Regions from separate parts of the Pseudoroseomonas sp. WGS1072 genome, predicted to be linked through region 4. Evidence: predicted binding sites of a transcription regulator. Region 4 holds the regulator's gene; each other region holds the start of a gene.
The links. Region 4 encodes LexA, which represses DNA repair genes until DNA is damaged. Its sites were predicted from a motif close to TGTTCTANNTANGTTC; they were not measured.

Region 1: ACF3NH_RS14465 (DUF6634 family protein) is a predicted target of LexA. The motif match lies at 3,857-3,872, and genes of this name have one in related genera.
Region 2: parC (DNA topoisomerase IV subunit A) is a predicted target of LexA. The motif match lies at 2,010-2,025, and genes of this name have one in related genera.
Region 3: recA (recombinase RecA) is a predicted target of LexA. The motif match lies at 5,043-5,058, and genes of this name have one in related genera.

Annotation. Positions count from the first base shown of each region.
Region 1 is NZ_JBMPSU010000001.1:3,076,160-3,083,988, forward strand. It holds gene ACF3NH_RS14455 (hypothetical protein) at 1-700, opposite strand, end outside; gene ACF3NH_RS14460 (AAA family ATPase) at 1,074-3,290, opposite strand; gene ACF3NH_RS14465 (DUF6634 family protein) at 3,295-3,666, opposite strand; gene ACF3NH_RS14470 (hypothetical protein) at 4,365-6,149, opposite strand; gene ACF3NH_RS14475 (SIR2 family protein) at 6,133-7,829, opposite strand, start outside.
Region 2 is NZ_JBMPSU010000001.1:3,843,400-3,851,228, reverse strand. It holds gene parC (DNA topoisomerase IV subunit A) at 1-1,930, opposite strand, end outside; gene ACF3NH_RS18075 (Nramp family divalent metal transporter) at 2,194-3,612, shown strand; gene ACF3NH_RS18070 (DUF1003 domain-containing protein) at 3,628-4,194, opposite strand; gene ACF3NH_RS18065 (mismatch-specific DNA-glycosylase) at 4,265-4,801, opposite strand; gene recO (DNA repair protein RecO) at 4,785-5,546, opposite strand; gene era (GTPase Era) at 5,604-6,611, opposite strand; gene rnc (ribonuclease III) at 6,608-7,333, opposite strand; gene lepB (signal peptidase I) at 7,340-7,829, opposite strand, start outside.
Region 3 is NZ_JBMPSU010000001.1:3,526,370-3,534,198, reverse strand. It holds gene ACF3NH_RS16590 (SDR family NAD(P)-dependent oxidoreductase) at 1-120, shown strand, start outside; gene ACF3NH_RS16585 (SDR family NAD(P)-dependent oxidoreductase) at 136-879, opposite strand; tRNA gene ACF3NH_RS16580 (tRNA-Ser) at 1,067-1,157, opposite strand; gene speD (adenosylmethionine decarboxylase) at 1,455-1,913, shown strand; gene speE (polyamine aminopropyltransferase) at 1,993-2,862, shown strand; gene ACF3NH_RS16565 (hypothetical protein) at 2,869-3,105, opposite strand; gene ACF3NH_RS16560 (hypothetical protein) at 3,223-3,453, shown strand; gene ACF3NH_RS16555 (ATP-binding response regulator) at 3,485-5,017, shown strand; gene recA (recombinase RecA) at 5,236-6,276, shown strand; gene ACF3NH_RS16545 (AsmA family protein) at 6,346-7,829, opposite strand, start outside.
Region 4 is NZ_JBMPSU010000001.1:3,262,158-3,269,986, reverse strand. It holds gene trpC (indole-3-glycerol phosphate synthase TrpC) at 60-866, shown strand; partial or broken gene moaC (cyclic pyranopterin monophosphate synthase MoaC) at 869-1,350, shown strand; gene ACF3NH_RS15335 (molybdopterin molybdotransferase MoeA) at 1,347-2,555, shown strand; gene lexA (transcriptional repressor LexA) at 2,706-3,455, shown strand; gene ACF3NH_RS15325 (ComEC/Rec2 family competence protein) at 3,412-5,571, opposite strand; gene gltX (glutamate--tRNA ligase) at 5,731-7,137, shown strand; gene ACF3NH_RS15315 (DUF6065 family protein) at 7,203-7,829, shown strand, end outside.

The DNA of each region.
Region 1 (7,829 bases), 190 kb from region 4:
TGTCGGCAACCACGAACCCGTTCGCGACCATGGACAGCAGTTGATGCCAGGTGGCGAGGCCATCCAGCAGCCGGTGCAACTCCCCAAGGGTGGCAGGGGCGTGACGCTCGGCCACGGTCGACACCGAGAAGGGCAGGGAGTCCGGCCACTGCCAGTAGCGGTAATAGAACAGGTCCTTGGCACCGGGCAGCGCGACGTCCTCGGTGACCTCGTCGCGGTTCAGGTGAACGAAGCCAAGACCCTGGCGCTCGCAGGCCGCGCGCATGGCGGCGAGGCGCTTCTTGCGGCGCGCGTCCGGCTTGGCCAGCGGGTGCAGGATTGTCAGCGCGTAGGAGCGCGTCTCCTCATGCACGATGAAGTCGGGGACGAATTTGAAGTCCTTGCATTCCCAGTGGACTTCGATGGCCTCGGCTGTGGAGGTCCAGCCCAGCACCTCGTGCCGGGCGTCCAAGAGGAACGCGGCGTCGCGATGGTGATAACTCCGCAGGTGCTCGTAACGCCGCTTGCCCTTGGCTGGCGGGTAGTAAGTCGGGACCTGTGTCCGAGCCTTCGGTTGGTCCTGCTCTTCTTCCTTGGGTTCCTCGCCCCCGGCTTCCTTGCTGACAATCTTGCCTTTGGCCTTCCCCTTGGGGGGCTTGGACGGGAATTTGGGGTTCCAGTTGCCGCGCGTCGGCACTGCCCCCAATGCGAATCTGCGCATCGTGGCTTCCAATCGTTTGAGCGTTCGGGATGCCGCCGGTGGGCGGCGTCAGACGGCGCGAGAACGACGTATCAGGGTGGGGAGCCGGAACTTGGCCCGGAAGCCTGGAAGGAAGCCGCGCGCGCCACGCGGCGGCGTGCGCCGCGCCGTCGTCGGCGCAAAGGATTTGTGGTGGTGCATGATGTCCTCAGCGGTGAGGCCAGGAAAGCTGCAGGCGGGCACAGCGACGTGGGCGCCGTGCCGCAAATCCTCAGTCCGTGGCTATTCGCTTCGTGGAGATCATGGCTGCAGAGACGGCTGGCGCCTGGATTGGTTTCGCGCCCCCTTGCCATTTTCATGGACGGCTCTGGCGAGGCGTCCGGGTCGGGGCCGGTCATGGCCGCACCCTCCGGGGGCGGCGACCGGCGCCTGGCGGTCGGCAATCCTTCGCGGCCGCCCCGGACGCCGCGACCAGGGCCTCGATCTCGGCGCCCGGCACCGTCTCCTTGGCGACCAGCATGTCCGCCAGACGGCAGATGGCCAGGCCGTGGTGCCGGACCACCGACCGCGTCTCGGCGTAGGCCGCGTCCAGCATCTCGCCGACCCGGCGCGCGACGTCGGGCCGCGCCGCCAGCAGCGCGGGGACACCGGCCGCCTCCGGCAAGCCGCGCCAGACCAGGGCGCCACCGCCCTTGTCGAGGCCGAGCGCGGTCACCGCCGCCGTCGCGAGGCGCGTCGCCGTGGCGAGGTCGCTCTCGGCGCCGCCGCCGCTCCCGCCCGATGCCTCGCCGAGCAGCTCCTCCTCGGCCGCCCGGCCCGCCAGCGCCTCGCGCAGCAATGTTGACAGGGCCGCACGGGTGACCGTGGCCTGGCCATCCGCAGGCTCCGTCCATAGCACCCGGCCCGCGCGGTCGCCCTGCGCCAGCACGGTGGCCGAGATCAGGGCACCGGGCCGCCCAAGCGCCGCCACCACCGCGTGCCCGGCCTCGTGGATGGCCACGCGGCGCAGCACCTCCGGAGCCGGGCGCGACCCCTTGCCGCGCAGCTCCGCCTCCAGGTCGGCCAGGGTCGGCTCGCGCCGGTCGTGCCGCGCCCGCCGTCGCATGCCGCGCACCCAGCGCTCGGCCTCGGCGCCGGTGGACCCGAGGCCCAGCAGCGCGAGACGCGACAGGTCGGCGCCGGGCAGGTCGCCGCCGAGGTGGTGGCGCAGGATGGCGGCCAGTGCCGCCTGGTCCGGCAGCGGCACCCCAATCAGGCGCTCCAGGCGGCCCGGCCGCAGGATGGCCGGGTCGATGCGGCTGGCGTCGTTGCAGCAGCCCAGCACGACCACGCCCTCGCGCCCGGCGGCGCCGTCCAGTTCCTCGAGGAAGGCGTTGACCACCTGGACCGAGTAGTCGCGGTCGTGGTGGCGGAAGGTGGTGCGGTTGCCGAAGCTGTCGATCTCGTCCACGAGCAGGATGCAAGGCGCCGCCTTGCGCGCCGCCTCGAAGGTCCCGCGCATGGCGCCGAGGGTCGTGCCGAGGTGGCCGTCCTTGGCGCCCTGCCACTGGCCCAGCGAGCCGGTCACCAGCGGCACCCCGCATTGCGCCGCCAGCGCCCTGGCGAAGGTCGTCTTGCCGGTGCCGGTGGGACCGACCAGCACGGCGCCGCGGTCCACGTCGCGCCACGGCAACGCGCCGCGGGCGTAGTCGGTGAGATCCCGCGCGACGTCCTTGCCCCACCGCGCGGCCTCGTCCATCCCGTGCAGGCCGTCGAGCGTCAGCGGGCGGACGGAGAGCCGCTGCGACGCCAGCTCCGCCAGCCGCCGGAGGTAGTCGTCGGCATCCTGGTGGGGCAGCCGGGCCAGCCACAGGTCACCGACGGTGACCAGCCGCGCCACCTCCGGCGGTACGGACGCGGTGACCGGCGCGGCGCCCGTCAACATGGTCGCCGCCTCGGCCAGCGCGGCCGGATCCAGCGGGCCGACGGTCACCGTCGCCGTGGCGGCCCGCAGCAGATCGGATGGCAGGCAGCGGGCGGGCGCCGGGCTGAAGCCGTAGACCGGGCGCCCGCTGGCGACCATGGTGCGGACGGCGCCGTTGCCGTCCTCGGGGCGGTGCCAGCGGTCGGAGCCGTCGCGGCGGAACTCGGCCCAGCTCGGCTCAATCTTGCTGATCCGCCGGTATGGCCGGTCCTGGGCGTCGTCGCCGTCGAACGGTACCTCGTCCGTGCCCTGGATCAGCATGCGCCAGGTCTCGGCGACGGGGACGACCCACTCGGCGTCCGGCACCTCGACCACGAGGACCGCGCCCGGCTCCCGCGCCCTGCCGTGCAGGGTCGGATCGGCCTCGAGCAGGCGCCGGAGCATGGCGTGGGCTGCGGCCTCGGCAGGGTCTTCCAGGCGCACGCGCGATGGCTGGTGGACGGGCGGGGGCGTTGGCTTCCGCGCCTGCGGCGGAACGGGACCGAGGTGGAACGGCTCGTGGCCGATCTCCTCCTCGACGGCTTCGGCCAGCCCTTCGATAGCGAGGTCCAGCGCGTCGCCGGTCAGGGCGGCGGCGCCACCCATGCTGCCGGGCGGCAGGGCAGGTGAGGGGGCGGATGCGGAGATGCTGGGGATGGGGTTTGGCATGGTGTCACCGCAGGCCCAGGGAGCAGGTCCGGTCGGCGGGCGGCGGCACGACCGGCATGGGCGCGCGCGGGGCGCCGAGGCGATAGAGGCGGTTCAACGTTCGCGCCCAGCCCACGGTCGGCGCGAAGGCCCAAAGGTCTGAGGTCCGGCAGTAGGGGCCGTCCAGCAGCGGATGGCCGGTGACGGCGCCGACAAGGCACATGACCGGGCGCGAGGTCACGGCCCATCCCTCCAGCAGCGGCGCCTCCGACAGCTCCGCCGCCGACGGCATCCCGGCCGCCGCGAGCCGCCGCAGGTCCGCCGCCAGTGCCTCCAGCCTGCTGGCTTCCGCCTCGACGTCGCCGCGCACGGTTCCTCGTTCACCGATGATGAGCATGGTGCCTCCTGTCTCTGATGGGTGGTTGTCGGTGTGTTGATGGCGGCCCGCGGGAGGGGCCGCCGGGCGCCCTATGCGGGCGCGGGGATGACGACCCAGTGCCCGTTTTCGCGCCCGCCGACGTACCCCGCCGGGCCAGGGGGACCCGGTTCAGTCGCCTCAGGGAAGGGAAGGGCGGTCGTCATGCCCAGAACAGAAGCGGAACATCTCGCCCGGCGCAATAGGCATGCGTCGGTGTGATTTGCCAGCAAAGGAGGCATCACCAGCTGCCTTGAGACCGGGTGACAATCCCTCCCGCAAGCCGATCTATCGCCCTGAATCCTTGTGGTTTTCCTTGCAACATTCATGGCGTCGCGGGCCGACACGACGCGTTCGGTGTCGCTGGCTACCGACGGCCATGCCCGAAATCTCGTAGGATCAGATGCCTAGCAGTGGGCGCCGAGTACGCCATTCCAGAGACCGTGCGCCGACCACCGGCCGGGGCGCAGACTCTCAAAACGGCCCCAAAAGGCATGTACCTGGGCGCCCATCGTCATTCGGATGCGGCATGTCGCTCCGCGGATCGTGAACAGCGGCTCATCCAGCGAAAACCGCGGTGCGGCAAAACTCCGATCCGGTGGCGCCCCGCGCCTGTGGGCAGCAAGGTTGCACATGGGCTGCCACATGGCCTTCTCATGGCGTCGCCGCAGGGTGCCGCCTCAACCACCCTGTCGGCGCAGGTTCGCGTCCAGCTGAGTGTACCGGGGATCCGTGCTCAGATCCGGATTGGCGTCCAAGACGCGTCTCAGCAGGCGGCGTAGCCCCAGCCCATCCCAGGAGTTCCCCAAGCCATCTGTAATCGCGTCGAGTAGCTTCAGAACGTCATTTGGGAACCGCTCGGGGAGGTCGTTCTCGGCCAAGTTGTGGACAAGGCGGAAGTGCTGGTTGCACCGGACCACCGTGCCCGCGATCAGGTCCACGGCCAGCGGGAAAGCCTCCCCGCTAGCGGCTGCCGCCAGTGCGAGGTTTTCGGAACTGCCCGCGTCGCGCAGGCCGACATCCTTGGGCCAGGCTTCGTCGATCCAGGGGCCAAGTCGGGCTTCCCAGAAAGCCGCCGCCTTCGCCGCGTCATCCGGCATCATGCGGTACAACTGGAACGCGGCGTGGCGGCGTGCCTCCGGATCTGCCGACCGGAGCAGGGATTGGGCTTCCTTTGCCTCGATGAGACCGGGAACCTCGATGCACGCCATCACCAAAAGCGACCAGAGCTGCTCCTTCGAGCGGTGCACCTCGCTGTCGTGATGGCGCAGCGTATCCAGGAGATCGTCCTTGAGCGCCGACAAGACCTTGGGGTGAATGGAACCCCCGGCGATGAAGCCCTTCCACAGGGCCGCGGCCTCGCGGGGTACCGTCCAGCTGAACTTCGGGACCAAGTGCTGCTGCGCCCAGTCCTGCTGTGTCATGAACAGGGCGGTCAGGTGGCGCGCCAGGATCACGCGTCCAAGCAGAAAGCCGTCCCCGCCGCCGGACGTCACCTGACGCAGGCGTAGTTCCGCCTCCGCCGGAATGCCCTGGCCCACTTTCGGTTGGTAGGCAAAGAAGCGGTGCAGGAGCGCCTCGGTCAGGCGCCCCGGCGGCTCGTTGATCGCGGCGTCCAGGGGGCTGGTATCCGGGCCGAGAGAGACAGGTAGCGCGAAGAAGATCGGAGCCAGCCGGTCCCAGAGCTGCCAGAAAAGGTCGGCCGGATCCGCTGCGGTTACTCGCGTGGCTCCCGGAAGCCAGTACCCGATGGCCCAGGCGACTTCCCGGTTCTGGAGGAACGAGTCCGGCGCCTGGAGCAGGAGGGGAGCCATTCGGCGGAACAGGGCGGCCTTGGCACAACCCCGCTTCATCCCGCTGAAGGCAACCAGCGTGGCCTGCCAGGTGTCACCCGGCCAAATCCCCCGGGCCGCGAGCTGCTCGAGCACCCTCGCAGCCGCCTTTGGCCGTGACGGAACCACCTCGCCCCAGAGCGCCATCAGGGATTCTCGCGTGTCGTCGAAGGCGCGGTGCTGGCGGACGGCGGGCTCTTGCAGGAGCGAGACGAGCTCCTCCAGCTTCAGCGCGCGCATCTCCCTCTCCGACACGCCCGCGCGATCAGGCACGCCCAGGCGTTCGAACTCGAACCCGAGCCTCACCGACGACGGCGCTTCCACGGGGCCGTGCGCCGCCTCGTAGGCCGCAAGGAGAGCGGATGCTTCGGGCGGCAGCGGTCTGTCGCCCGCGTCGCGCATCTCGGCCAGCCTCGAGGCGAGCTGCCACGCCCGCCGGTCGGCATCCTCGACATCTGGTGGACCGGCGACAGCCCTCCCGGCCAGCCGGGCGGCGCTTTCCTCGGGCAGTTCCCGCCAGAGCCGCCCCAGGAGGCGCATGCTTTCCGGTTCGTGACGCCTTGACCACAGGATGTCGCCGGACAGCAGGTAGTCGAGACCTGCCGCCAAGCGCGCTTCAGACTGCGTAGGCATCGAGAGCCATCCTCTGAAACAGGACGTAAGGGAGCGCCCGCCAGCGGAGCAGAAGGGCATCCGCCGCCTGGGCGTTCGTTTCCCTCAACGCCTCCATCGAATCCCGCGTCACGTCGATCAACCGCGTCCAGTCCTCGTAACCACGGGCCTCGGGGCCGGGTCGGACCGGGCGGTACATGACAGGGAGCGGATCGCTGGTTTCGCCCGCCTGCCCCACCAGGGCAAACAGGTCGAGCGCGCGCTTCAGCTGGCTGGTCAGGTCATCCGCCACCGCCGCGAGAAAGGCCGTCCGGCCCCGGACTGCCTCGAGCAGGGATTCGAGCATGTCGCCGCAGGCCAGCTCGATGTCGATGGCGACGTGGTCTCCAGCCGTTGGCAGACGGAAGGAGGCGGTTCCTCCAGGAGGCGACACACTCGGCTCGAAAAACGGATGGGTGCGCTTGATCCGTGGGATAGGGGCCATCATCCGCGTGAAGTCCTGCCGGGTGACATGGTCGTCCGCCCCGCCCTTGAGGCGCGTCCAGCACGCATGAACGTCCGCGAGGTCCGCCATGGGCGCGCGGGCCATAGGATGCGCGACCAGGCGCCAGGCCGCCTCCAACCCGGTGTCGAGATGAGGTTTCTCGTTCGGCTTCGCGACGGCACCCGGCGCGGCGGCGGGTTCATCCAAGCGGTCCAAGATCGCCGTCTGCAGGGCGGGGTGAGGGCTGCCACCTTTCAGCACCCAGTCGAGCAGCTCCGGCTTGTCCAGGTGCCGCGTCAGCCAGACCATCAGCTGGAAGTGGGTTGGCGAGACCCAGCGTGCCGCCACGTCCTGGGCGGTCTGGGACACCGACGCACCCGTCGCGGGGAGGCTTGCGCGCACGCCGAGGAGTTGCCACTCCTCGAGCACCGGCAGCCATTGGATCGGGGCAGGCACCTCGGCCTTGGCGAAGCTGAGAACGGCAGCCGGTTCCTCCAGCGCCCAGCGCACCGCCTCCACCTCGTGATCGACGGAGTAGGGGGGGACCGGGATGATGTCGGAGGCCCGCTCGGCCGCACGGATGCGTGCCGTGAGCCCGAACTTCTTCCGCTGCCCCCACTCGGCGAGGGTGTCGTAGAGCAGCGAGTGGTCGTGATTGGGCGCCGCGTACGGGATGGGCTCGACGCCCTTCGCGCGCCACGCCTCCTCCTCCTGGGCCATGGCCGTCGGATCCTGGTAGGGCGCGAATGCCCAGGCTCGTGGCGACGGTTTGGCTGATGACCCAGCAAGCTGACGCTCGGCGGCGAAGGCGTCCATCAGGTAGTGCATCACCGGGTCGTCGACGCTGTATCCCACGAACAGCACCGGGTACTTGGTGAACAGGTCGGTGACGAACCGACTGGCCCAGCGCTCGGTGAGGTATGCCAGCCCGAAGTCGCCGGTGCTGTAGACCAGTGACTGCACCGACGTGTGCTCGCCCGTGGCGCCGGGTGCGATCTTGCCGTGAAGGTAGGCGACGCTGCGCCAACGGTGCTGCTTCGGCACGGGCAGCATGGGCGCGACGTCGTTGGTGACCTCGTAGCCCAGGGCCTTGGCAGCATGGTCGAACTGCGGGTCGAAGTTGGTGGTCACCATGCGGAAGCCGCCGTCCCGCAGCCGGGCCAACTCGAGCACCGCCTTGTGGCGTTCGAACGGCGCCGTGACCGTCAGCACGTCGA
Region 2 (7,829 bases), 580 kb from region 4:
CCGGCGGATCGACCAGCAGCACCTGCTTGCCGGTGCGCTTCTCGGCCAGCAGGTCGTCGCTGCGGACCACGAAGCCGCGCCCGTCCGTCGCCGCCAGCAGGAACTTCCGTCCCTCCTTCCAGACGAACAGGTCGACCACGTCATCCTCGTTCGTCAGGTCCACCATCAGCCGCACCGGCTGGCCGTCGCCGCGTCCGCGCGGCAGCGCGTCGGCCTTCAGCGTGAAGCACTTGCCATTGGTGGCGAAGAGGCAGAGCCGGTCGGTGGTCTCGGCATGCAGCGCGATGCGCAGCCCGTCGCCCTCCTTGAACTTGTGCTCCGTCTCCATCGGCACATGGCCCTTCAGCGCGCGGATCCAGCCTTTCTGCGACAGGATGACGGTGATCGGCTCGCGCTCGACGAAGGCGCGCTCGTCGATGACCACGGCGGCGGGGGCGGCGTCGATGGCGGTGCGGCGGCGGCCCGCCTCGGTCTCCTCGCCGAAGCGGCGGCGCGTCTCGGCGATCTCGTCGGCGATCCGCTTCCAGCGCAGCTTCTCGCTGCCCAGCAGGGACTGGAGCGACTTCTGCTCGGCGGTGAGCTTCTTGTGCTCCTTGCGGATCTCCATCTCCTCCAGCTTGCGCAGGCTGCGCAGCCGCATGTTGAGGATCGCCTCGGCCTGCACGTCGGTCAGGCCGAAGGTCGAGATCAGCACCGGCTTCGGATGGTCCTCCTCACGGATGATGCGGATCACCTCGTCGAGGTTCAGATAGGCGATGAGGTAGCCGTCGAGGATCTCCAGCCGGCGGGCGATGGCGTCCAGCCGGTGCTGGCTGCGCCGCACCAGCACCTCGTGCCGGTGGTCGAGCCAGCAGCGCAGCACCTCGCGCAGGCCCATGACGCGCGGCGTGCGGCTCGCATCCAGCACGTTCATGTTGAGCGAGACGCGGGATTCCAGCGGCGTCGCGCGGAACAGCGTCTCCATCAGCACGGCGGGATCGACCGCGCGGCTCTTGGGCTCCAGCACGATGCGGACGATATCGGTGCTCTCGTCGCGGATGTCGCCGAGCAGGGGGAGCTTCTTCTCCTCCATGAGCTGCGCGATCTGCTCGATCAGCCGCGACTTCGCCACCTGGTAGGGGATCTCGCTGACGACGATCTGCCAAGCGCCGTTCCTCAGCGCCTCGCGCTCCCAGCGGGCACGGACGCGGAAGCCGCCGCGGCCGGTGGCATAGGCCTCGCGCACCGCCTCTGCGCTCTCGACCAGCACGCCGCCGGTGGGAAAATCCGGGCCCGGCATGTGCCGCAGCAGCTCGTCCACCCCGGCCGCCGGATCGGCGATCAGCGCCAGCGCGGCGGCGCAGAGCTCGCCCGCATTGTGCGGCGGGATCGAGGTCGCCATGCCGACGGCGATGCCATTGGCGCCATTGGCCAGCAGGTTGGGGAAGGCGGCGGGCAGCACGACCGGCTCCCGCTCCTCGCCGTCATAGGTGGCGCGGAAGTCGACCGCGTTCTCCTCGATGCCCTCCAGCATGGCGCTGGCGATGGCGGTGAGGCGGGCCTCGGTGTAGCGCATGGCCGCGGCGTTATCGCCGTCGATATTGCCGAAATTCCCCTGGCCCTCGACCAGTGGGTAGCGGGCCGCGAATTCCTGCGCCAGCCGGACCATGGCGTCGTAGATCGCGGCGTCGCCATGCGGGTGGTACTTGCCCATGACGTCGCCGACGATGCGGGCGCATTTCTTGAAGCCCGCCGCGGGGTCCAGCTTCAATTGGTGCATGGCCCAGAGCAGCCTGCGGTGCACCGGCTTCAGCCCGTCCCGCACATCCGGCAGGGAGCGCGCCGTGATGGTGGACATGGCATAGGCCAGGTAGCGCTCGGAGAGGGCGGCGGAGAGGTTGGTGGGCCGGACGTCGCCGCCTTCGGGCAAGGTGTTCAGGTCGTCGGGCATGGGCAATCCTCCGGGCGGTCGCGGCCGCCCCGGGCTAGCGCAGTGCGCGGTCTGGCGGAAGGGGCGAATGGCCGGCACAGAACATAAGCCGAACATATGCCGGCCACCAGACGCGATCCTCCTCGCCGCCCGCCGCTCACAAACACGGGAGCGAGGGTTCGGGTGGGGCTGACCGGTGGCGTGCTTCCGGCCATAGGGAAGAAGAGGGGTCCAAGACCACGAACAGGCCGTCCCTCGTCTGAATGATCCGGGAGGATGCGCCTTTGAATGCCGACAACCCCGTAGCCACCCCTCGCGACCGGGTGGATGCCGAGGACCCCTATTGCCTGACACCCGAAGGCATTCGTGAACCACCGGTTGGCTGGAAGCACTCGCTGCGGCATCTCGGCCCCGGCCTGATCCTGAGTGCCTCCATCGTCGGATCGGGCGAGCTGATCGTCACCACCACGCTCGGCGCCACGGTCGGTTTCGCGCTGCTTTGGATGGTGATCTTCTCCACCTTCGTGAAGGTGGCGGTGCAGATCGAGCTGGCGCGCTGGACCATCTCCACCGGCCAGCCGGCGCTGACGGGCTACAACAAGGTCGGCCCGCATCTCGGGAAGCTGAGCTGGATCAACCTGCTCTGGGCGCTCATGGCGCTGTCCAAGGTCCTGCAGATGGGCGGCGTGGTCGGCGGCGTGGCGCTGGCGATGAGCATCATGCTGCCGATCGGCGGCGATCCGATGAGCGGGACGTCCCTCGGCCTCTGGACGGTGATCATCGTCCTCGGCAGCATCGCGCTGCTCTATTCCAGCAAGTACAGCCGCATCGAGCACGGCGCCGGGCTGCTGGTGGTGGTCTTCTCCTTCATCACCATCGGCATCGCCCTGGGCCTGCCCTTCACGCCTTACGCCTATTCGATGGAGGACATCGCCAGCGGCCTGTCCCTGGCCATCCCGGCGGGCGCGATCGGCGCCGCCATCGCCATGTTCGGCATCACCGGCGTGGGCGCGGATGAGCTGACCTTCTACACCTACTGGTGCGTCGAGAAGGGCTATGCCCGCTATGTCGGCCCGAACGACGGCAGCGAGGCTTGGCGCCGCCGCGCCCGGGGCTGGATCGCGGTGATGTACAAGGATGCCTTCCTCTCCTGGGTCATCTACACCTTCGGCACCATCGCCTTCTTCGTCATGGGCGCCGCGGTGCTGCATCCGCAGGGGATCGTGCCGCGGGGCAACGAGATGATCACCGCGCTCACCCGCATGTATACCGACACGCTGGGCGAATGGGCGGGGCTGCTCTTCCTGGTCGGCGCCGTGGTGGTGCTGGGCTCCACCCTCTGGGCCGCCATCCCGAGCTGGGCCCGGATGTACACCAACCTGCTGGCGGTGATGGACGTGCTGGACTGGCAGGACAGCCGGCAGCGGCTGCGCTGGATCCGCGGCTTCACCATCGGCCTGCCGGTGGTCTGGGGACTCGCCTATCTCTTCATGCGCTCGCCGGTGCTGATGGTGCAGATCGGCGGCGTCGCCACCGGCATCTTCCTGCTGGCCGTGGTGGTCGCCGTCTGGCACCTGCGGCGGACCGAGACCGACCCGGCGCTCTACGGCAGCCCGGTCTTCAACGCCCTGCTGGTGGTCAGCAGCATCGCCATCGTGCTGCTCGGCCTCTACACCATGCTGAACGTCTTCGGCGCGTTCTGAGCCGGCGCGCGCGCCTCAGCCGGGCGCGCCGCCCCCGCGCTCGGCCAGCAGGCGTGTCAGCAACGCGATCTGCCGCTCCTGCTGGGCCAGCAGGGCGGTGATCTGCTCGGACCGCATGCGGTCGAGCTTCTCGTGCAGCGCCATGATCTCGATCTCAGCCTTGAGATTGACCTCGTAATCATGCGTGGCGTCCAGCCGGTCCTTCGCGGCCTGCCGGTTCTGGCTCATCATGATGATCGGCGCCTGCAGCGCGGCCACCATCGAGAGCAGCAGGTTCAGGAAGATGAAGGGGTAGGGGTCGAAGGGGTGGACCAGCGCCCAGCCATTCACCACGACCCAGCACGCCAGCGCCGCCGTGCAGCCCAGGATGAAGCTCCAGGAACCGCCGAAGGCCGCCACCCGGTCCGCCAGCCGGTCGCCCAGGCTGAGCCGGCCGGAGAAGGCCTCGTTGGTGTCGCGGCTGACCGGCCGCCGCGCCAGCGCATGGCTCAGCGCGCGCTGCTCCGCGTCGCCCAGGGTGTGGCTGGCGCCGAACCAGCGCCGGGCGGCGGTGGCGAAGTCGGGATGCGGCTGGTTCTGCATGGGCGGGGGATCTCGGCTACGGCGGCGCGGGCCTGGGAGCGGCTCGTGGGCCGGACAGTATGGGCCGTGGTCAGGGGGCTGCGCCACCCGGCGGCCGCTCCCGGAACCAGGCCCCGAGCGCCATCCAGGGCCGCACATCCCAGAAGCGGCTGGCCTGGCCGGAGGTGGAGGGCAGGACCCAGACCGGCGGGAAGTCGGCCGGCCCTTCCACCCGCCCATAGGCCAGGGCGGCGGTCGGGCGGCGCAGGAAGGCGGCCGCCGGCGCCTTGGCGGTGAAGGCCAGCATGGCCGGGCGGACGGCGCGGATGCGCGCCGCGAAGCCCTCGGGGTCATAGGCATCGCGCGGCAGCTCGGCATCGTTGCCGGCGGCGTGCTTGGCCATGTCCGTCAGGCCGATGCCGTAGTCCAGCAGCAGCGGATACTCCGCCGGCGCCAGGCGGCGCGGCGTCAGCCCGGCCGCCTGCAGCACCGGCCAGAAACGGTTGCCCGGATGCGCGTAATAGGCGCCGCGGGCCGCCGAGACCGCGCCGGGCGCCGAGCCGCAGAAGACCAGTCGCAGGCCGGGCCGCAACAGATCCGGCAGGATCGGCTCAGCCGGGCGGGGCATCGTCCGGGGGGCCGGGCGGCAGCAGGGTGGCGATGCGCGCCTCCAGCCGCTGTCGCGCCGGGGGCAGGGGGCGGTGCCGGGCGCCGAAGGCGTCGCGGGCCAGGAAATGGCCGGTCAGGCGCAGCCCGGCCAGCCATTGCGCCGGGTCGCGCTCATCCTGCCCGCCGCGCAGGAAGAGCGGCAGGGGCAGCAGCCGGTCGCGATACGGCCCGGCCGCCCCGGCGCTCACCGCCCGGCCGCTGCGGGGCGAGACGAAGGCCAGATCCTCCGCCCCGCCGGTCACGGCGCAGGCGTCGAGGTCGAGGCCATAGCCCAGCGCGTCCAGCAGCAGGGCCTCCCAGCGGATGTAGTCGGCGACCGAGGCCGCCGCGCCGCGGCCGAGATGGGCCATCAGGGTCAGCAGGCCGGAGAAGACGCGCGGCTGCGGCTCGCGTTCCGGCAGGGCCTCGGCGGCCAGCGCGCAGGCGGAATTCAGCAGGGCCAGGGCGAGCGGATCGTCCAGCGCCAGGGCGGCGGTGGGGTGCACCATCTCGCCGCTGAGGGCGCCCAGCTGCTCGGCCAGCCGCCCGACCCAGCGCACCTCGACCAGGTTGCCCGGCTGCCACAGCCCGGCCTGGGCCCGCGAGGTGCCGCCCTTGGCCAGGCCGGCATGGCGCCCGTGTCGCTCGGTCAGCACCGAGACGACGGCGCCACCCTCGCCATGCGGGCGGGCTTCCAGCACGATGGCGGGCGCCTGCCATTCCATGGCCTAGAGGGGGGTGGCCGGTAGCCCCGGCCCGGCGCCCGAGATCACGCCGCCGCCTCAGCCGGCGTCGTCCAGGCCGATGGCGCGCAGTCGGGCGCGCTCCTCGTCCCAGCCCTGGCGCTCCTTGACGTTCAGGAAGAGATGGACCCGGCGCTCCAGCAGCCGCTCCAGCTCGGCGCGGGCCCGCTGGCCGATATCCTTCACCTTGGTCCCGCCGTCGCCGATCAGGATGGCCTTCTGCGAGGCGCGGCCGACATAGATGGTGCAGTCGATCCGGACCGAGCCGTCGCGCCGCTCCTGCCACTGCTCGGTCTCGACCGTGGCATGGTGCGGCACCTCCTCATGCGTCAGCCGCAGGATCTGCTCGCGCACGATCTCGGCCGCCAGCATGCGTTCCGGCAGATCGGAAAGCTCGTCCTCGGGGAAGAGCCAGGGGCCGTAGGGCAGGCGGGAAGCGAGCATCTCCAGCAGACGGTCCAGCCCGTCGCCGCTCTCGGCGCTGACCATCAGCGTCTCCTCGAAGGAGAGCTGCTCGTTCAGGCTGGCCGTCAGCGGCAGCAGGCGCTTGGTGTCGATCAGGTCGGACTTGTTCAGCACCAGCCAGATCGGCACGCGCGAGCGCTTGAGGACCGAGACGATCGACTGCACCGCCTCGGTCATGCCGGCGCGGCTGTCGACGATCAGCAGGGCCAGATCGGCGTCCTGGGCGCCCTCCCAGGCGGCGGCGACCATGGCGCGGTCGAGCCGGCGGCGCGGGGCGAAGATGCCCGGCGTGTCGGTCAGCACGATCTGCGTCTGGCCGCGCATCACCACCGCCCGGATGCGGAAGCGCGTGGTCTGCGGCTTGGGGGAGACGATGCTCACCTTGGTGCCGGCCAGCCGGTTGACCAGGGTGGACTTGCCGGCATTCGGCGCGCCCACCACGGCGACCAGGCCGCAGCGCGTCTGCCCCGGCTCTGGCTGCGTCCGCTCTGGCTGCGTCTGCCCTGGCTGCGTCTGCCCTGGCTGCGTCCGCTCTGGGGCGGCGTCCTGCGGGGGAGGGCCGTGCTCGCTGCTGTCGCTCATGCCTTGCCGCCGGGCTTGCCGGCCTCCGACCTGTCCAGCCGGGCCAGCCAGGCCTCGGCGGCGGCCTGCTCGGCCGCGCGTTTCGATTCGCCCACCCCCTCGGCCACACGCCCGCCGGCGGTCACGGAGACGGTGAAGACCGGCATATGGGAGGGCCCGGCGGTGCTGACCAGCCGGTACTCCGGCAGGCCCTCGGCGCGGCCCAGCGTATGCTCCTGCAGGCGGCTCTTGGCCGACATCGGCGGCGTGGGGTCGGCCTCCATGAAGGCGGCCCATTCACGGCGGACGAAGTCGCGCGCCGGCGGCAGGCCGCCATCCAGGTAGAGCGCGCCGATCAGCGCCTCGGTGGCATCGGCGATGACGGTGTGGCGGCCGCGCAAGCCGGTGCGCCCCTCGGCGGGGGGGATGCGCAGCGCGGCGGGCAGGCCGATGGCCTCGCCCACCTTGGCCAGGCTCTCCGCCGCCACCAGGACGGAGAGGCGCTTGCCGAGCGCGCCCTCGCGCTCGCGGGGGAAGCGCTCGGCCAGCCATTCCGCCATGACGAGGGCCAGCACCCGGTCGCCGAGGAATTCGAGGCGCTCGTTGGAATCGAGCATGCCGCGCCGCGGATCGGCGGCCGAGCGATGCGTCAGCGCCTGTTCCAGCAGGCGGGGATCGGCGAAGCGATGCCCGATCCGCGCCATGAAGCCGGCCTTGGCCCCCTGTCCCGCAGCCTGGGTCATGCGCCGTCAGTTCACTCCCGAGAAGAGCCGCGACCAGCGGATGGCGGAGGGCCAGTTCCAGACCTCGTACCAGGCGGCCGAGCCGTCGACGCTGAAGAAGATCATCTCGGCGCGGCCGACCAGGTTCTCCAGCGGCACGAAGCCCACGGCGTTCATCTCGCGGCTGTCGAGGCTGTTGTCGCGATTGTCGCCAATGGCGAAGACATGCCCGGGGGGGACGAGAAACTCCTGCGTGTTGTCGTAGGGTCCGTCATCCATGGCCTCCAGGATCTCGTGCTGCCGGGTGCCGCCATTGCGCGGCAGGGTCTCCCGGTAGCGCCGCACCGTCATGCGCGGGCCGTCGCCCTCGACCGTGTAGGGGCCGAGGGACTCGCGCGGCACCTCCTGCCCGTTCAGGAACAGCCGGCCGCCGCGCATCTGGATGCGGTCGCCCGGCAGCCCGACGATGCGCTTGATGTAATCGGTGCTGTTGTCGCGCGGGTACTTGAAGACGGCG
Region 3 (7,829 bases), 260 kb from region 4:
GTCGCCTTCCTCCTCTCGGAGGACGCGGCGGCGATCACGGGCATCAATCTGCCGGTCGATGCCGGCTGGCTGGCGGGGGCGCACCTGGCCACCTATGGCGGCCTGCGCCCCGCCCGCTGAGGCGCCCGCGCGCCGTCAGCGGTAGTGCAGGGCGCCGTTCACGTCGAGGACGGCGCCGGAGACATAGCCGGCGCCCGGGCTGACGAGAAAGGCCGCGGCGGCGGCGATCTCCTCCGGCAGGGCCATGCGTCGCAGCGGGTACTGCTCCGGCCGGTAGTCCCGGCCGGCCGTCATCGGCGTCTCCACCGGGCCCGGGGCAATGGCGTTGACCAGCACGCCCTGCGGCGTCCCGCGCCGTGCCAGCCAGCGCACGAAGGCATGGAGGCCGCCCTTGGAGAAGGCGTAGTGCGGCCCGGAGGCGACGCCTCCCATCCAGCCGGCGATGGAGCCGCAGAGCACGATCCGTCCCCGTCCGCGGGCCGCCATGCCGGGCAGGACGGCGCGCGTCAGGTTGATCGGGCCGCGGACATTGACATCCAGCACACTCTGCAGCGCCGCGTCCCAGTCCTCGTTCATCCAGTCGTCGGCGGGACAGATGGCGGCCATGTCGATCAGCGCGTCGATCTCCCCCGCCTCGCGGACCAGCCGCTCCACCGCGGCACGATCGCTGACATCCAGGCGGTGGCAAGAGAACGGCGCGTCCAGGGCGCCGACGTGGCCGGCGATCCGCTCGAACGATTCCCGGTCCGCCAGCACCAGCCGTCCGGCACCCTGCGCGGCGCAGAGCCGTGCCGTGGCGCCGCCGATGCCACCCGCGGCGCCGGTGATGAGGATGGTCTGGCCATCGAGCGAGAAGGGATGGCTGTCCGGCTTGGTCATGGTGATCGGCTTCCCCCTGTCGCGGGGTTGGTTCCCCGTCCACCCCGCATGGAACCGCCATGCATCGGGCCCGGCCACGCTAGGGCTTCCGCGCTCGGCCTGACCAGAGGGAAGTCACGGAGCCATTCCTCCGGTCTGCGGTGGCAGGCCGGGGCGGTTCGCGAGGATAACGGAGCAGGGCGGGAACTGGCGGATGGGGTGGGATTCGAACCCACGATACCCTTTTGAGGTATACACACTTTCCAGGCGTGCGCCTTCGACCGCTCGGCCACCCATCCAGCGCAGGGCCGGGGGTATAGCAGCCTTTACCCGTCCGACAAGAGGGAAGAGCGCAGGCTCAGACTGGACGGGAGTTTTTCCGCAACCACCCAGCCCTTACGGGGGGCATTTGCGGACCCTCCCCGGGGGTGGCACGAAGAGATACGCGCTGAACGCAGGAAGGACCCGCGATTTTTTCGGCCCGAAAACCCCGATTTTTCTTGCGGCCCGGGCCGCTGTGCCCCATATGCGCCGCCGTTGACCTGATCGACCCCGATCGCCCTGGTCATCTTCTGGTGGGAAGGAGCCCTCAAACCATGGACGCTCTCGTTTCTCCGCTGGGGATGGTTTCGGATAGCAGCCCGAGCGAAGCCCAGTTTGTTGACAGCCCGAACGGCGAGGCGAAGGACTACTTCGTCGAGCGCGACGGCGTGCGCTTTGCCGGCACGCACCTGATCGTCGATCTGTGGGGCGCGACCAATCTCGATGATCCCGCGCACATCGATTCCGTGCTGCGCGAGGCCGCGATCGAGACCGGCGCGACCATCCTGCACGGCCACTTCCACCACTTCTCCCCGAATGGTGGCGTGAGCGGCGTGCTGGTCCTGGCCGAGAGCCACGTCTCGATCCACACCTGGCCCGAGCGGTCCTATGCCGCGCTCGACATCTTCGTCTGCGGCATCTGCAACCCCTACAAGGCGGTGCCGGTGCTGAAGAAGGGCTTCCTGCCCGAGCGCGTTCAGCTCGCCGAGCACAAGCGCGGCCTGATCGGCTGACGCCAGCCTGTCACGTGACGAGGCCGGGGGCGGGATCCTAAGGTCCCGCCCTCTTCGCGTTCCACGAGGATACATCCCCATGCCGACCGATTCCTGGGTGAACGAGACCCTCTATCCCGAATGGGGGCAGCGCTTCCAGGTGAAGCGCGAGCTGGCCCGCGTCCAGAGCGACTTCCAGGACATCATGATTTTCGAGAGCTACACGCATGGCCGCGTGATGCTGCTCGATGGCGTGGTGCAGATCACCGAGAAGGACGAGTTCGTCTATCAGGAGATGCTGGCCCATGTGCCGCTGCTGGCGCATGGCGATGCCCGGCGCGTCCTGATCATCGGTGCCGGTGACGGCGGCGTGCTGAAGCGCGTTCTGCAGCATCGCAACGTCGAGAAGGCCGTGATGGTCGAGATCGACGGCGAGGTGATCCGGCTGTGCAAGGAGCATCTGCCCCACATCGGTGGCGAGGCCTGGAACGACCCGCGGGCCGAGGTGATCGTGGGCGACGGCATCGACTACGTCCGAAAGGCGCCGGCCGGCAGCTTCGACGTGGTGATCGTCGATTCCACCGACCCGATCGGCGTCGGCGAGGTGCTGTTCACCGACGAGTTCTACGCCAACGCGGCGCGGCTGCTGTCCGATCGCGGCCTGATCGTCAACCAGTGCGGCGTGCCGATCATGCAGGCCGAGGAACTGGCCGAGACGTCCGTCCGCCGCGGCAAGGCCTTCCCGGACATCTGGGCCTATGTCGCCGCCGTGCCGACCTATGTCGGCGGCTTCATGACCCTGGGCTGGGCGGCGAAGGATGCCACCCTGCGCCAGGTGGACAGCGCCACCCTCCGCGACCGCGCCGAGGCCGCCGGAATCCTGGGCCGGACGGAGTACTGGACGCCGGAGATCCATGCCGGCGCCTTCAACCTGCCGCCCTATATCAGCCGGCACCTGCCGCAGGGCTGAACCCGCTCACCGCTCCGCCAGCAGCCTCTCCAGGCGGCGGCGGAGACCTTCCAGCGGCGCGCGAACCTCCCCGCGCGCCCGCGCGGGGAGGGCCAGGGCGGCGAGGCACAGGCCACCGACCTCGGCCTCGATCCCGCTGAGGTCGACAGCGCGCCGGCCCTGCCGCAGCCCCTCGGCCAGGGCCAGGGTGGCGTCGAGCGTGGCGAGGCCGGCCAGCACGGCGGGAAGGGCGGGGTCGTTCATGCCGCCATCCTCACCGCGATCCCCTAACACTTCGCTGCGACGGTGCGCCGTGCCTCCTTAACCCTTTCCTTGCCTCCTGCGGCGATCCTGCCACCCGGAAGCCAGGGGGCGGGATGGATGGAACTGACGCGGGCGCTGGAGATCTCGGTCCGCCGACTGCAGTCGGAGCGGCCGCAGTTGCTGGAACGCGCCCGCCGCGCCGCGCGCGAGCAGGGCGCATGGTCGCGGATCGGGCCGGAGGCGCCGGCGTGCGGGCCGGTTTCCCCGCCCGGGCACGCCCGGTCCGTGCGGACCAGCCTGGCCCTGGTCACGGAAGCCCTCGCCCTGCTGGCGGAGGATAGGGACTGACATCACCGCTTCGTGAGGATATCATCCGGTCATGAAGCGCCTTGCCGATCTGTGGCTCCTGGGAGAGCAGCGCCAGGGCGCCTTCGAGGCCCTGTTCGAGGCGCTTCCCGAAGCCGCGCTCCTGCTGGAGCGGTCGGGGCGGGTCCGCGGCGCGAATCCGGCTCTTCGCCGCGCCCTCGGCCCCGCCTATCCGGTGCAGGCCGGCATGGCGCCGGACGCCCTGTTCCAGCCAGAGTCACGATCCCTGCTGACCCAATGGCTGGCCCGGGGCGGCGCGGCGCCGGCGGAGCTGCGTCTGATCGCGCCCGAGGGCATGCCCGGCCTGCCCGTGGCGCCGATCCGCCTCGGCCTGCCCGATGGCGGGGCGGTGCTGCTGCTGCAGGATCTGGCGCAGCGGCAGCTGATGGCGGCGAAGGTGGCCAAGGCCGAGAGGCTGCAGACGCTCGGCACCCTGGCGGGCGGCATCGCGCACGACTTCAACAATATCCTGGCCATCATCCTCGGCGCCGCCGAGGGCGCGGAGCGGCTTTCGGGCCCCGCGGCGGCGGCGGAGCTGCAGCAGATCCGCGAGGCGGCGGAGCGCGGCGGCGGGCTGGTGCGGCAGTTGCTCGCCTATGCCCGGCAGCAGGTCCTGGCGCCACGGCTGGTGCCGCTGAACCAGGCGGTCTCCGGTGTGGCCCGGCTCCTGACGCCGCTGCTGGGGCCGGACATCCGGCTGGAGCTGGCGCTGGAGAAGCCGGAGCGCACGGTGCGGATCGACCCGTCGGAGTTGGACCGGGTTGTCATGAACCTGGCGATGAACGCCCGCCAGGCCATGCCGACGGGTGGCAGGCTGCGACTGGCCACCGGCCGGCAACTGCTGCTGCAGGCCTTGCCGGCGATGCCGGAACCGGTGCCGGCCGGACGATGGACCGTGCTGGAGGTCAGCGACTCCGGTCTGGGCATTCCGCCCGAGATCCTGCCGCGCATCTTCGAACCCTTCTTCACCAGCCGTGCCCAGCAGGGCGGAACCGGCATGGGTCTCGCCACCGTGCATGGCATCGTCCGCCAGTCGGGCGGCTATCTGACCGTGAGCAGCCGGCCAGGAGAGGGGACCTGCTTCCGCATTCTGCTGCCCCGCGTCGAGGAGGCCGCGCCCCAGGCCGTTGCCGATGGTGCGGCGGAAGGCCCGGCGCCATCCTCCCTGATGGCGGCGGGCGGAACGGCGGCACCCTTGCTGCTGGTCGAGGATGAGGGGCTGCTGCGGCAGCTCGCGGAGCGCAGCCTCCGCCGCGCGGGCTGGGAGGTGGTCGCGGCGGAGGATGCCGAGGCGGCGCTGGAGCTGGTGGAAGCCGGGCTCGCGCCTCGCGCCCTGGTATCCGATGTCATCATGCCCGGCATGGACGGCCTGGCGCTCTGCGGCCGGCTGCGGCATCGCTTCCCGGCCCTGCCGGTCCTGCTGACCAGTGGCTATGCGCCGTCCATGGTCGAGACGGGCGTGGAGGGCGAGGGTCTTCGCTTCCTGGCCAAACCTTATGCGCCGGCCCAGCTCGTGGAGGCGGTGAAAGCCCTGCTTCCACGCTGATCCTCTTGCGGAACGAGGCAGAAGCGAACATATAGGGAACTCGAAATCTGGGGCGGCAGAGAATTAAACCTGGGATTGAATAGCTCTCTGGGTTCACTGACGTCACAGGAAAATGATATCCTGGCCCTGCCTTATCGAATGCATCGCGCCGGGATAAGCACTGATCCGGTCAGTGTCTCCGATCCATATAGACAGCCGCTTGGCGAAGGGGTTCCAGAATGGACAAGAACAAGGCGCTCGATGCCGCGCTCAGCCAGATTGAACGGGCCTTCGGCAAGGGCTCGATCATGCGCATGGGGGCCAAGCAGCAGTCGGACGAGATCGAGGTCGTCCCGACCGGCTCGCTCGGCCTCGACCTCGCGCTGGGCATCGGCGGCCTGCCCAAGGGACGCATCGTCGAGATCTACGGGCCGGAAAGCTCGGGCAAGACGACGCTGGCGCTGCACGCCATCGCCGAGGCGCAGAAGCGCGGCGGCACCTGTGCCTTCCTTGATGCCGAGCACGCGCTGGACCCGGGCTATGCCCGCAAGCTCGGTGTCGATGTGGATAACCTGCTGATCAGCCAGCCCGATGCGGGCGAGCAGGCGCTGGAGATTGCCGACACGCTGGTGCGTTCCGGCGCGGTCGATGTGCTGGTGGTCGATTCCGTCGCCGCTCTGGTGCCGCGCGCCGAGCTGGAAGGCGAGATGGGCGACAGCCATGTCGGCCTGCACGCCCGGCTGATGAGCCAGGCGCTGCGCAAGCTGACCGGCTCGGTCTCTCGCTCCAACACGCTGCTGATCTTCCTGAACCAGATCCGCCTCAAGATCGGCGTCATGTTCGGCAACCCCGAGACGACGACGGGCGGCAACGCGTTGAAGTTCTATGCCTCCTGCCGGCTCGAGATCCGCCGCATCGGCCAGATCAAGGACCGCGAGGAAGTCACCGGCAACCAGACCCGCGTGAAGGTGGTGAAGAACAAGATGGCGCCGCCGTTCCGGCAGGTCGAGTTCGACATCATGTATGGCGAGGGCGTGTCCAAGGTCGGCGAGCTGCTGGACCTCGGCGTCAAGGCGGGCGTGGTCGAGAAGTCGGGCGCCTGGTTCAGCTGCGACAGCCAGCGCATCGGTCAGGGGCGGGAGAACGCCAAGCAGTTCCTGCGCGACAATCCGGCCATGGCCGAGAGCATCGAGCAGCGCATCCGCGCGCAGGCCGGCGTCGTCGCCAACAGCATGCTGGCGGGGCCCGAGGAGGAGGGGGACGCTGCGGCCGCCGAGTAGGGCGGAAGCGGCGCCGCCTCACGCAGTGGCGCGAGTCTGATAAGGGGCCCCATGGGGCCCCTTGCCATGTCAGCGGCCCAGCAGGCCGCGCAGAATGTCGACTGGCCCGGGGGCGCGCGGGCGGCCGCCTGACGGCGCGGGGGATTCGGCCGGTACCGGGCCGGAATGGCCACCCCGGGCCACGCTCAGCTGCTGCGCGCAATCCGGCAGGCTTCCGGCGGGCCGGTCCGCCAGTTGCTGCGCCAGCCGCCCCAGGACCGAATCGCCGCTTTCCGCCTGCCGGCTCATCAACTCCCCCAGGATGCCGGCGGCCGCTTCGGGCACCCGCGCGGAATCGAGGCGGTAGCTGGGCGCCGCGAAACTGCCGCCCACCACCACCGGCGCCGTCAGGCCGAGGCCGCCCAGGCGGAGCTGCGGCAGCAGTCGCAACGCCAGCCGCTCCTGGCCCAGATCGATCTCGCCGCTGCCCACCACGTCGGCGAGGCCGGTCTCGATCAGCATGGCCTGCGGCCGGGCGATGCCATCACGCAGCTGCAGGCGGAGCGCCAGGCAGCGCAGCGCCGTTCCCGCCTCCGCCGGGGCGCCCGGCAGCATCAGGCGGCGCAACTCACCGCCCAGACGTTCCAGCAGGCGGTTCTCGATCTGCCCATTGGCCATGGCCAGTGCCAGATGACCGCTCAGCGTTCCGGCCAGGGACCGGAGATCTTCGCCCGCGCCCTGCAGATCCGCCTCCAGCTCCAGCAGGCCGCTGCCCTGGGGCGGCAGGCCATAGCCTTGCAGCAGTGGCCGGAGGTCGAGGCCGCCGCCTTCATGCCGCAGCGCCAGCGAGAGGCGGGGCGGGGCCGCCGCGCCATCGGCGGCCAGGCTGCCGGCCAGACGGCCGCCGGGCAGGCTGAAGGCCAGGGGGGCGATCCGGAGCTGCCCGCCCTCCAGGGCCAGATGGCCCTGGATCTGGCTGTAGGTCACGCCGCGCAGCCTCAGCTCCGCGATGTCCAGGGGTCCCTCGGCATCCAGCCCCCGCAGGCGCGCCAGCGGCAGGGGCAAGGCCGGGATCACGCGGCGCGGCCCGGCCTCGGCGGGCAGGGGCGGGCGGGGCGGAACCGCCGGGGTGCCGCCCGCCGGCTGGGGCGCGGCCGGCTGCGGCGGCGGTGCCGAGAGCAGGGCATCAAGGTCGAGGCGCGGCGCCGAAAGCGCCCATCGCAGGCTCGGACGCGCCGCGCCCGCCTGCCAGCGCAGCGTGCCGCCAAGGGAGGCTTCCCGCGACGACAATCGCAGATCCTCGAGCGACAGCGCCGTGCCGCCGGACCAGTCGAAGGCCGTGGCGAGATGGGCCTCGGTCAGGCGCGGCCCGGGCAGGCCCAGGGCGGTGAGGAGCGGCGCCGTGTCCGCCCCACGGCCCTCGAACCGGCCTCGGGCGCCGAGCGGGGCGGTGCCGCTGAGCGCCCCCTGCAGCCGCGCCTCCAGCCCCGCGGCCCGCAGCGTGGCCTCGAGCGGCCAGGGGCCCGGCGCCGCCAGGGCGGCCAGAGGGGGAAGGCGGGCCTCGCCCTGCCAGG
Region 4 (7,829 bases):
TCCGACCAGCCCCCTGGCCTGCCCCCTGGCCCGCCACGCCCGCCTTCGAGGAAAGCTCCATGAACACCGAGGCCCTGCCCGACACCCTGCTGCGCATCCTCTCCGACAAAACGTCGGAGATCCGCGAGCGGGCGGCCAGCACGCCGCTTTCCGAACTGGAGGGGCGCGTGCGTGACGTGGGCAAGCCGCGCGACTTCACGGGCGCGCTGTTCGCGGCGGTCGCGGAGGGGCGCATCGGCCTGATCGCCGAGATCAAGAAGGCCTCGCCCTCCGGCGGCCTGATCCGGGATCCCTTCGATCCGGTCGGCCTGGCCAGGGCCTACGAGTCCGCCGGGGCGGCCTGCCTGTCGGTGCTGACCGATGGCCCCCACTTCCAGGGCAGCCCGGCCGACCTGGTCATGGCGCGCGGGGCCTGCGGACTGCCGGTGCTGCGCAAGGATTTCATGATCGACCCCTATCAGGTGTTCGAAGCACGGGCGATGGGCGCGGATTGCATCCTGCTGATCCTGGCCGCCCTGTCCGACGAGCAGGCCAGGGAGCTGGAGGACGCGGCGCGCAGCCTGGACATGGCGGTTCTCGCCGAGGTGCACGACCGCCACGAGCTGGAACGGGCGCTTGGCCTCCGCACCCAGCTGATCGGCGTGAACAACCGGAATCTGCGCAGCCTGAAGACTGATCTGGCAACGGCGGAGGAGCTGGTTCCGCTGATCCCGCCCGACCGCATCCCGGTCGCCGAGAGCGGGCTGCGCGACGCCGCGGATGTCCGCCGCATGGCGGCGGCGGGTGCCCGCTGCATTCTGGTGGGCGAGCATCTGCTGCGCCAGGCGGATGTCGCCGCGGCCGCCCGTGCCATGGTCCAGGCCTGATGCTGCCCCCGCCCGCCCTGACCCATTTCGACCAGGAGGGCCGGGCCGTCATGGTCGATGTCTCGGCAAGCCCGACACCGTGCGGATCGCTCTCGCGCGCGGCTGCGTCCGGATGGCCGCCGAGACCCTGGCCGCCATCGGCGCGGGCAGGATGAGCAAGGGCGACGTGCTGGGCGTGGCCCGTCTGGCCGGGATCATGGCCGCAAAGCGGACGGCCGACCTGATCCCCCTCTGCCACCCGCTGGCCCTGTCCTCGGTGCGGATCGACTTGCGGCCCGAGGGCGAGACGAGCCTGCTGATCGAGGCGGAGGTCAAGACCACCGGCCCGACGGGCGTGGAGATGGAGGCGCTGACGGCGGTGAGCGTCGCGGCCCTTACGGTCTATGACATGTGCAAGGCGATCGACCGGGGCATGACCATCGAGGGCATCGGCCTGCTGCGAAAGGAAGGCGGCCGGTCGGGGCGCTGGGAGGCCGCGCCGTGATCTCGGTCGAGGAGGCGCGGGGCCGCATCCTGGCCGGCCTGCGGCCGACGGGTGCGGAAACGGTGGCGCTGGCCGAGGGCTGGGGCCGCGTGCTGGCGGCGGCGGTCATCGCCCGGCTGACCCAGCCGCCGGCCGATGTCTCCGCCATGGACGGCTACGCCCTGCGGGCCGCGGATGCGCGGGACGGCGGCGTGCTGCGGGTGATCGGCGCGGCGCCGGCCGGGCATCCCTATCAGGGCAGGATCGGACCCGGCGAGGCGATCCGCATCTTCACCGGCGGTCTGCTGCCCCCCGGCGCCGATACCATCCTGTTGCAGGAGGATGCGGAGGTCCTGGACGGCCAGGTGCGGATGCGCGAAGCGCCCCGGAAGGGCCGGTGGATTCGCGAGGCGGGGCTGGATTTCCGCACCGGCGATGTCCTCCTGACGCCCGGCCGTCGCCTTTCCGCGCGGGATATCGGACTCGCGGCGGCATCGAATCACGCCTGGCTCACGGTGCATCGGGCACCGCGCATCGCCATCCTGGCGACGGGAGACGAGATCGTGCTGCCGGGCGAGCCGGTGCCGGCGGGTGGGATTGTCTCATCCAATGCCCATGCCCTCGCCGCGCTGGTCCGCGCCGGCGGTGGAGCACCGCTGATCCTGCCCATCGCCGGGGATGATCGCGAGGCCATCGGCCGGGCGGCTGTCGATGCCGCCAGGGTTTGCGACATCCTGGTCACCACCGGGGGAGCCAGCGTCGGCGAGCATGACCTGATCCAGCCCGCCCTGGAGCCCCACGGCTTCCGCCTCGACTTCTGGAAGATCGCCATGCGGCCAGGCAAGCCGCTCATCTGGGGCCATCTGGCGGGCACGCCGCTGCTGGGGCTTCCGGGAAATCCGGTCTCGGCCATTGTCTGCGCGCTGCTGTTCCTGTGGCCGGCGACGATGGTCCTGTCCGGCCTGCCGGCGGCCGCCCCTCCCTTCCGGATGGCCATGCTGGCGGGCGACCTTCCCGCGAATGACCGGCGCGAGGACTATATGCGCGCGGATCTGTCCCGCGACGGGGAAGGCCGGTTGATCGCGCGGGCGGCATCGCGGCAGGACAGTTCCATGCTGCGAACCCTCTCCGCCTCCGGCGGCCTGCTGCGGCGCCCGCCGCATGCGCCGGCCCTGCAAGCCGGCGCGATGGTCGAGGTGCTGGTGCTGGACGAGTTCGGGATCTGAGCCGGGCAACTGCGCGGCTCCTTCAGAAATTCAGCCAAGCCTCGGATTTCAGGGCATTTGCCCGTTGACCGCGAATGCGGAACTTTCGTAGAACATCGTGGACGGTCGCGCTTTGTTCGCTGCCGCCCCACTGGTTCCGGGAGCCGCCCTATGCTGACGCGCAAGCAGCACGAGTTGCTGATGTTCATCGACCGGCATCTCCGGGACACCGGCTTCTCTCCCTCTTTCGAGGAGATGAAGGAGGCCCTCAAGCTGCGCTCCAAATCGGGGATCCACCGCCTGATCACGGCCCTGGAGGAACGTGGCTTCCTGCGGCGGCGCGCCCACCGCGCGCGTGCCCTTGAGGTCATTCGCCTTCCCGAGAGCGCGATGGCTGGACCGCGCATGGCGGCCGAACCCGCTGCGGCGCGGGCGGAGGCGCCGCGCCCGGCCTTCTCGCCCCCGGCCTTCTCACCCAATGTCATCCGCGGCAATTTCGCCTCTAATCTGCCCGGCGTCCCGCGCGCCCCTGACGCGGCCGCGGTGCACCTGCCACTCTATGGCCGCATCGCCGCCGGCCAGCCGATCGAGGCCCTGCGCGACCAGGGGACCAGTGTCGAGGTGCCCACCGCCCTGCTCGGGAACGGCGAGCACTATGCTCTGGAGGTCGCTGGTGATTCGATGGAGGGGGCCGGCATCCTGGATGGCGACACGGTCATCATCCGCCGTGACGAGACGGCCGATAGCGGATCCATCGTGGTGGCCCTGGTCGACGACGCCGAGGTGACGTTGAAGCGGCTCCGGCGCAAGGGCAACTCGATCGCGCTCGAAGCCGCCAATCCGCGCTACGAGACCCGTATCTTCGGACCCGACCGGGTCAAGGTCCAGGGGCGCCTGATCGGTCTGCTTCGGCGCTACTGACGCCCAGGGGCTTGTTCTCCTGGCGCCGTTCCCAGGCCGGGCGAGGCGGCCTGGGAACCCAGGGGCGGTCGCCGCGCCATTCACGGTCCGAGAGGATGCGCGCTCCACCAGGCTCCAGCCAGATGGCGTGCGATCCGTTGCGCCAGACGCTGAAGCGGTCGACGACCGGAATGCCCTCGCAGCGGCCCCGGATGGGCTCGGGGGAGATCAGTACGGCCGCCTCCTGGCCGCAAGCCGGAGCGGCTGTCACCGGCGGCGCCGTCTCGCCACGGCGGGTCCGGGCCGGCTTCAGCAGCAACGCCGCCCTGCTTCCTTCCCGCGGCTGAAACCGGCAGATCAGGCCGGCGCATGGCAGGAGCGCGTCATCACCGGCGGTTTTGTCGGAATAGGGCTCGGCTTCGTCCTCTCCCCAGCCCCGAAGCCAGCTGTCACGGATGAAATTCGACGCCCCGCTGGCACGGTGCAGGACGACGGCTCCATCGGTACGAAAGGCGATGAGGCGGGCATCGGCGGAAACCAGCACGTCCGGCGGCGCGGTCCAGAAGGAAGCGCACAGGCCGGTGGCGATCAGCGGAAGGCCAAGGCAGCGCCAGCCGCTCCGCCACAGGCACAACCAGATCATGCCGAAACTCGTCAGGGCCAGGGCCCAGGCCGGCATGGGGCGGGCCAGGAGAGCCGCGCCTGGCCAGCTGGCGACCGTGCGCGCGACCCACAGCACGACCTCCACGCCCCATCCCATCACCGCCAGCGGCCAGCTTTCGAGATGCAGCGGCATCAGCGCGGCCGCGGCCAGGGCGGCGGGCATGATGAGAAAGGAGGTCACCGGCACGGCGAGCATGTTGGCGACGACGCCATAGAGCTGGATGCGGCCGAAATGGAACAGGCCGAAGGGCAGCGTGGCCAGCGTCGCCAGAACCGAGGTCAGCACCGAGCCCATGAGAATCAGAAGGGGTCGTCGCCACCATTCGGCGCTGCGTCGCCAGCGGGTCATCCAGCCGGCCGTCGCTTCCGCACCCGCGACCAGGGCCATGACCGCGGCGAAGCTCATCTGGAAGGAGGGGCCCAGCACGGCCGCCGGCTGGATCAGCATCACCGCCACGGCCCCGAGCGCCAGGGCCCGCATGGAGAAGACGCGGCGGCCCAGCAGGACGGCCAGCGTCATCAGGGCCGCCGAGGCGAAGCTGCGCTGCATCGGAACCTGGAACCCCGTCAGGGCCAGATAGCCCAGGCCCAGCAGGAGGGCGGCCGGCGCCGCCAGCAGCCTGCCGTCATGGCGCAGCGCGAGCCAGGGCCAGAACGCGATGGCACAGCGGGCCACGCCGAATCCCAGCCCCATCACAATGGCGATGTGCAGGCCCGACACCGACAGCAGATGGGCCAGACCGGAGTCCCGCATCGCCGCCATGGCATCCGGTGCGATGGCGCTCTGTCCTCCCGTGATCAGGGCCGCCGCGATGGCGCCCACGGACCCCGGCAAGGCGGTGGCCACCCGCTGCTCCATGCTGGCCCGCAGGGTGGCGAAGACCGGTGCCCGATCCGCCTCCTGCAGCCGCTCCGCCGAACCGATGGCGAAGCCCGAGCCGCCCAGGCCCGAGAAGTAGGCGTCGCGCTGGAAGTCCCAGGCCCCCGGATAGGCGGGGGCGGAAGGGGCGCGCAGCAGGGCCCGCACCCGCAGCCGGTCCCCTGGGGAGGGGTGGAGGGGATCGTCCTTCCGCAGCCGCAGGCGGATGTCGCGCGGCAGGGTCCCTGGCCCTTCATCCAGCATCACGCCGGAGAGGGTGATACGAAGTCCTTGCGGCAGGGTCTGCACGGTCTCGACACTGCCCGTGACGATGACCGCCCTGCCGGGGAGCGTGAGGGGCGCCGGAAGCGCGCTGGCGTGCCAGGCCGGGACGGCATAGCCCGTGGTGATCATGAGACCCAGGGCGGCGGGCCATGCCCAGGCCGGATGCCGCCGGAGGGCAAGCAGGAGAAGCGCCACAAGGGGCGGCAGCAGGAGAACGGCCCGCGCGGGCTCCGTGGACCGCGCGAAATAGCCGACGATACCGGCCCCCATGCCCACCGGCAGCCAGAGGGGGAAGGCGCGCCACTCCTGCTGAAGGATGACGGCGAGCATGTTCATCCCGCGCGCGAGCAGGCCTGGCCGGAGCCGATCGGAGTCCGGGCCGGGCAGGATTTCGGGATTAAGATCTAGCGCCATTCTTCAACCATGGCGCGCACTCTACAGCGGAAGGCGGCGGTGCTAGAAGGACGGCCTGAAGGAATTGACCGAGCCATGACCGTACGCACCCGTTTCGCCCCTTCCCCGACCGGGTATCTGCACATCGGGGGAGCCCGCACCGCTCTCTTCAACTTCCTCTTTGCCCGCCATCACGGCGGCCAGTACCTCTTGCGCATCGAGGACACGGATCGTCAGCGCTCCACCCCGGAGGCCGTCCGGCAGATCCTGGAGAGCCTGGACTGGCTGGGCCTGCAGCCCGACGAGCCTCCCGTGATGCAGACCGCGCGGGAAGCCCGGCATGCCGAGGTGGCGCGCATGCTGCTGGCGGCCGGCAAGGCCTATCAGTGCTTCTGCACGCCGGAGGAGCTGGCGCAGATGCGGGAGAAGGCCGCCGCCGAGGGCCGCCCGCCTCGCTATGATGGCCGCTGGCGCGACCGCGACCCGGCCGAGGCGCCGGCCGGCGTCCGGCCCGTCATTCGCGTCAAGGCGCCGCGCGAGGGCGAGACGGTGATCCAGGACCTGGTCCAGGGCGAGGTCCGGGTGCAGAACAGCGAGCTGGATGACATGATCATCCTGCGCTCCGACGGAACGCCGACCTATCTGCACGCCGTCGTCGTCGACGACCATGACATGGACATCACCCATGTCATCCGGGGTGACGACCACCTGACCAATACCTTCCGCCAGGTCATGGTCTATGACGCCATGGGCTGGCGCCGGCCGCACTTCGCCCATATTCCGCTGATCCATGGCGCCGATGGCGCCAAGCTGTCCAAGCGGCATGGCGCCGTGGGGGCGCTGGAGTTCCGGGATCAGGGCTTCCTGCCGGAGGCGGTCTGCAACTACCTGCTGCGCCTGGGATGGGGCCATGGCGACGAGGAGTTCGTGCCCCGGGAACGGGCCATCGCGCTCTTCGACCTGAAGGATGTCGGCCGCGCGCCGAGCCGGATGGACTATGCCAAGCTGACGCATCTGAACGCCCAGTATCTGCGGCAGATGGACGCCGGGGCCGTGGCCGGCAAGGTGCTGGAGATCCTCGCGCACCGGCCCTCGATCAGCTTCGGCACCGAAGGCGCCGAGCGCGTCCGCCTGCTGATGCCCGATATCCTCCCGCGCGCCCGCACCCTGGTCGAGGCGGCCGACATGGCGGCCTTCGCCGTCGCCAGCCAGCCGCTGACGATGGAAGCCAAGGCCGCGGCATTGCTGACCGACGAGGCGAAGGCGCGGCTGAAGGATCTCGCGATCTTCCTCACCGATGCGCCCTGGGAGCGCGCCGACCTGGACAAGTGGCTGCGGGACTATGCCGAGGTGAAGGGCCTCAAGCTCGGCGCCGTGGCGCAGCCGCTGCGCGCGGCGCTGACCGGCAGCACGCAGTCTCCGCCCATCGACGCGGTGCTCCTCGCGCTGGGCCGCGCGGAATCCGTCTCCCGCATGCTGGCGGCGGCGGGCGACGAGGGCTGAGACGGCACAGGGATACCGGATCTTAAGCCGGGGCGATCCATCCTGCGGGCATGTCCGTGAACGAGATGCCCCGCAGGCTCATCGCCTACCAGACAGGCCCCGCCCTCCCGGGCCTGCGCCCCGCCTCCGCCCGGCGGGGCTGGATGGACGAGACCCCGAATGGCTTCGCCTACCGCTGCCTGCCCATGACCGTGGCCAATGCCCATGGCTGGGAGGTCATCGGCGACACGGCCTTCGAGGCGTGGTGGAATGGCGGAAGCCGCAAGACCGACATCGTCATTCGCCCGCTGGGCGGTGGCGCCATCCGGCCGATGAGCCATTTCGGTTCGGGCATCCTCACCTTTCCCATCGATGCCCTGCTGCGCACGGAGCCTGGGATCGGCCTCTGGGTGTCGGGGCCTCCAAACAGCCCGAAGGATGGCATCATGCCATTGTCGGGGCTGGTCGAGACCGACTGGGCACCGATGACCTTCACCATGAACTGGCGTTTCACCCGGCCTGACCATGTCATCCGCTTCGAGGCCGGTGAGGCGATCTGCTTCTTCTTCCCGCTCGATCGTGGGCTGATCGGCCGGCACCAGCCGCAAAGCCGCCCCATCACCGAGGACGCCGCGCTGGAGGCGGCTCATCGAGGATGGCGGCAGGGCCGCCGCGCCTTCAACGAGGCGCTTCACGAGGAAGGCAGCCCCGAG